DNA from 2 places in the Paenibacillus larvae subsp. larvae genome. Region 2 is predicted to be linked to the other one. Evidence: predicted binding sites of a transcription regulator. Region 2 holds the regulator's gene; the other holds the start of a gene.
What was found. The regulator NrdR, encoded in region 2, represses ribonucleotide reductase genes. The targets are predictions, from matches to a motif close to AACACNATATATNGTGTT.
Positions count from the first base shown of each region.

Region 1: a site for NrdR is predicted at 1,415-1,432, ahead of BXP28_RS22295 (adenosylcobalamin-dependent ribonucleoside-diphosphate reductase). Genes of this name have one in related genera too.

Region 1 covers NZ_CP019687.1:4,285,105-4,287,511, forward strand. Annotated here, with positions in the region: gene BXP28_RS22285 (lipoate--protein ligase family protein) at 1-99, shown strand, start outside; gene dat (D-amino-acid transaminase) at 216-1,064, opposite strand; gene BXP28_RS22295 (adenosylcobalamin-dependent ribonucleoside-diphosphate reductase) at 1,573-2,407, shown strand, end outside.
Region 2 covers NZ_CP019687.1:2,473,398-2,475,804, reverse strand. Annotated here, with positions in the region: gene BXP28_RS12915 (lytic transglycosylase domain-containing protein) at 1-545, shown strand, start outside; gene BXP28_RS12910 (alpha/beta-type small acid-soluble spore protein) at 643-873, opposite strand; gene nrdR (transcriptional regulator NrdR) at 986-1,456, shown strand; gene BXP28_RS12900 (ABC transporter substrate-binding protein) at 1,726-2,407, shown strand, end outside.

The DNA.
Region 1 (2,407 bases), 1.8 Mb from region 2:
GAACTTCAGGATAGCGGGCTTACTCCTTACGAAGAAGAACTGGCTGCTAAACTGGTAAAGGAAAAGTATGGAACTGAGGAATGGAACAAACGGAGATAAAGGAAAGTTCAGATAGATCTGGTATGATTCTGTGGCCCTAATAGATGAATGATAAAAACCTCATGTCAATTCCCTGCTTAGGGAATGCATGAGGTTTATTCTCTTTAGGAGCGCAGTCAGTTAATAGCTGCCTCAAAAGCCTGCTGAATTTTCCGGGTGACAGGACCCGGTATTCCCTTTCCGACCGGAATGCCGTCAATTTCTGTAACCGGCGTTACTTCACTGGTTGTACCGGTTATGAATACCTCATCAGCACTGCCCAGCTCTTTTAATGTAAAGGGAGCCTCTTCAACAGGAATGTCTTGCTGGTGAAGCAGACGCAGTACTACTGCCCTTGTGATGCCGTGAAGAATTAGATGGTTGGCGGGATGGGTACGGACGATCCCGTCCTTCACCATCATCACATTATTGGAACTGCACTCCGTAACGATGCCGCTGCGGTGGAAAATAATTTCATCCGCTTCCTGGTCAGCCGCCGCTTGCTTAGCCAGCACATTGGGAAGCAGATTCAAAGTTTTCAGGTCACATCGGAGCCATCTGATATCATCGCCCGTTATAGCCGCTACTCCTTGTTCCAACTGTTCCGTGGGTCGTTCCATATCCTGGCAGTAAGCCATGACAACAGGCTTTGTTCCTTCAGAAGGAAAGCTATGGGTTCTGGGAGCTGCTCCCCTGGTAATTTGAATATACAAGATGCCGGTTTTGGTGCCGTTCTCTACTGTCAGCTGCTCCAATTGGCCGGAAAGCTCCTCCAGCGTGACCGGGGTCGTAATGCGGAGATCTTTAGCTGTCCTCTGCAGCCTTGCCAGATGGGACTCTTTTTCAAATAAACGGCCTTGGTAAATCCGGAATACCTCATAAAGTCCGTCGCCAAAATAATATCCCCGGTCTTTCGGAGAGATGGCAACTTCTTCTTCGGGCACGATATGGTTGTTGTACAGATAAAGGATGGGACTCGCCTCCATTTCTTGCTTCTGGTTGGGGTCACCACAGATTTACTGTGGAAGTATATATGTTTTAAAGTAGCAAATGTGCCGTCCGTCTGTCAAAAGTTTCCGACGGCTTTATTCCCCGTAATTTCCAGAGGATTTCCCCTATATTATTTGATTCCGGCACGATATAATAAAAGTCTATGACTTTACGGGGAATAAACCCTGCATGAAGCGGGGAAACATAAGCTTTCAATGAGTCCGGTGAAATAGGGAGCAAAGGGAAGAAAAAACAAGATTGTTCGGACTCTATCCCATGAAAATAAGTCATATTCATGGACACTATATTCGAAATTACTAGATATAGTATTGTATAATGGGAACTGCACACAATATGTTGTGCTTGTTACATAAGGTGATCAAACACAGCAAAACCGGTGCACAATACATGCAGGAAAGCACTTTACTTGGGAGGGTGTTGTTGTTGAAAACGAAGCCAAGACTGGAAGGACTAAGTGAGAAAATCTTTTTGGACCGCTATGCGATGAAAAATGCGGACTCCAACGAGACAAAAGTAGGGGATACCGTACTGGTCCTGACCAAAGATGATCCAAAATTCCCGACTAAAGAAGTAGGGGAAGTAGCCAGCCGCGAAGGCAAGAAAGTGACCGTCAAAACGAGAAGCGGTGAACTGGTTGAATCCGATGTGGAAAAACTGACCCTTAATATAGAAAAAACTCCGGATGAAATGTGGGACCGTTTGGCCAAGGCCATGGCGTCCGTCGAAAAAACAGATGCAAAAAGACAGGAATGGACGGAAAAGTTCCGTTATATTCTTGACGAATGGAAGCTGGTTCCGGGCGGGCGTATTGCAGCAGGAGCGGACGCAAGTGATGAGTTGACCTTATTTAACTGTTACGTAATTCCGTCACCTCACGACAGCCGAGGCGGTATTATGGCCACCTTATCCGAGATGACGGAAATTATGTCACGGGGAGGCGGAGTAGGTATTAACTTATCCTCTCTTCGCCCGCGCCGTGCGATTGTGAAAGGCGTAAACGGATCTTCCAGCGGTGCTGTTTCGTGGGGAGGATTGTTCAGCTATACAACCGGACTGATTGAGCAAGGGGGAAGCCGCAGGGGTGCCCTGATGCTGATGATCAACGATTGGAACCCTGATTTGCTTGATTTTATAACCATCAAGCAGACGATGGGGCAAATTACCAACGCGAACCTGTCGGTTTGTATAAGCAACAGTTTCATGAAAGCTGTTAAGGAAGATCTGGATTGGGAACTTGTTTTCCCGGATACTACGGACCCCGAATATAACGAGAAATGGGACGGCAATCTGGATGCATGGAAGGCGCTAGGGAAAGAAG
Region 2 (2,407 bases):
TCCGAAAAAAGAGAGTTTTTGCTCTTTTGCTGATCGTTTTTTTGTTTATACTATTCTATAATAGTGAATTTATCGGAAAAAGAATTTACCCGATTTCCTACCAGAACGAAATAAAACAAAGCGCGGCAGAGCATAATATGGACCCTCTGGTACTTGCTGCTATTATTCGTGTTGAAACGAACTTTTCTCCGGAAAGCGTATCTAAAGTCGGAGCTATGGGAATCATGCAGATTATGCCGGAAACAGCCGAATGGATTCATAAACAAACGAATATCCCTCTTAGTGATTTTACTAAAGTAGATGTCAATATTCGCATGGGAGCCTGGTATCTGAGCTATTTAAAAGAAATGTACGATGGAAATATGCTGTATGCTATCGCCGCTTATAACGCAGGACAGGGAAATGTGAACAAATGGAAGAAAAATCAAATATGGGACGGTACAAAGGACGGCATTAGCAATATTCCTTTTGGAGAAACCCGCCACTATGTCCAAAAGGTATTGTATTACTATACAAAATATCAAAAAGTATATAAAAGTATATAAAAGTGAGCTTTCCTATGCCGATATTAATGGAAAGAAGCAAGGGAAAGAAGCATACGGCTTCTCTTCCCCTGCTTTAGCTTAGTCAGCAACGGTTTTGTTATCGGCTACCTTGTGTACCGGAAAGTTGCTGTTCGGCGATTTGAACTAAGCGGCGAGTGATGTGACCACCAATCGCTCCAGTGTCACGAGTAGCCATGTTGCCATAGTATCCATCCTGAGGAATGACGATACCAAGCTCTTGAGCTACTTCGTATTTCAATTGGTCCAACGCAGCATTTGCTTGAGGAACAACTAATACGTTACTGCTACGAGATTGTCCTGTACCCATGTCTGTTCACCTCCTTGTCGTTGGTAACTGTATTATGTGCGATCTTATTAAGAACATGACAAGCAACATATGGGAAATTCGAATTAAATAAAGGATAGGGGTGAGGATAACTATGAAGTGTCCTTTCTGTGACCACCTGGGTACGAAAGTCCTGGATTCAAGAGCCGCCAACGATAATAAGTCCATAAGACGGCGCCGGGAATGCGAGAAATGCATGCGCAGGTTTACTACTTTTGAAATGGTAGAAGAAACACCTTTAATGGTAGTAAAGAAAGACGGCAGCCGTGAAGAGTTTAATCGTGACAAAATATTGCGCGGATTAGTCCGGGCCTGTGAAAAGCGTCCGGTGTCTGTAGACCAGCTGGAACAGATCGTAACCGAAGTAGAAATGCGGGTGCGCAATATGGCCAAACCGGAGGTAGACAGCCGGGAGATAGGCGAGCTTGTTATGGAACAATTATACCCTGTTGACGAAGTGGCTTATATCCGTTTTGCTTCGGTGTACCGCCAATTTAAGGATATCAGTATGTTCATGAAAGAATTGAACGAACTGCTGGGCAGAGGAAATGAAACTGATATATAGTAAAAAGATTTGTAAGAGTGGGAAGTTTTCATTAAGACTTCCCTTTTCTTTTTTTCAAAGTTTTAATGTATGAATAAGAAAAACCGGATAGTTTGATAGAACAAGAAGGAAATGGAAAAAAGCACAAAAGGAGGGATGGGGAAAATCAGCGGCTAATTGCCAAATAAAAAAATGTTCCCAAAACATTCATCTAGTACAGGCATCTGCAATAACCTAATAACAAAATCCATTTCAAACTTATTCATAACCCAGCGGGGGAGGAAAGCGGTATGCGGAGAAAAGTTAGCCTGATTGTTCTATCGCTTTTGTTACTTTCATTTCTTGCCTTGACAGGCTGTTCGGGCAGCAAAGAGGAGAAAGTAACCTTGAATTTCTGGTATGGCTGGACAGGGCCGGAAGCGGATGCCTTGGAAAAACTGATTAAAGAATTCAATGATACACACAAAGAGATACAGGTGAAGGGGCTGAGTCAAAGTGACTATCAAAAGCAGCTGACGGCTATTACAGGAGGAAATCCTCCGGACCTTGCGTCCCAATTCGGTCAGAACGTGGCCTCATGGGGAGTCAAGGGGGCAATGCTTCCGCTTGATGACTATATCAAAAAGGAAAATGTGGATTTGAATGATTTTATTCCTTCGGCATTATCCACGTCCCAATACAATGGAAAAACGTATGCGCTTCCAATTGCGATGCATGTTACCATGCTTTTTTATAACAAAGATTTGCTGAAAGAAGCGGGATTTGACGGACCTCCAAAAACCGTAAAAGAAATGAAACAATATGCCGAGAAATTAAGCGTAGTAAAAGAGGAAGGGCGCCTGGAACGTCTTGGCCTCTGGCCCGGAACGGACCCGTATACTTTTGCTTATGTTTTTAACGGAAAATTTTATGACCCGGATAAAAATGAAGTAACGCCGGAAGATCCGGGTTTCAAGGCAGCCATCCAGCTTT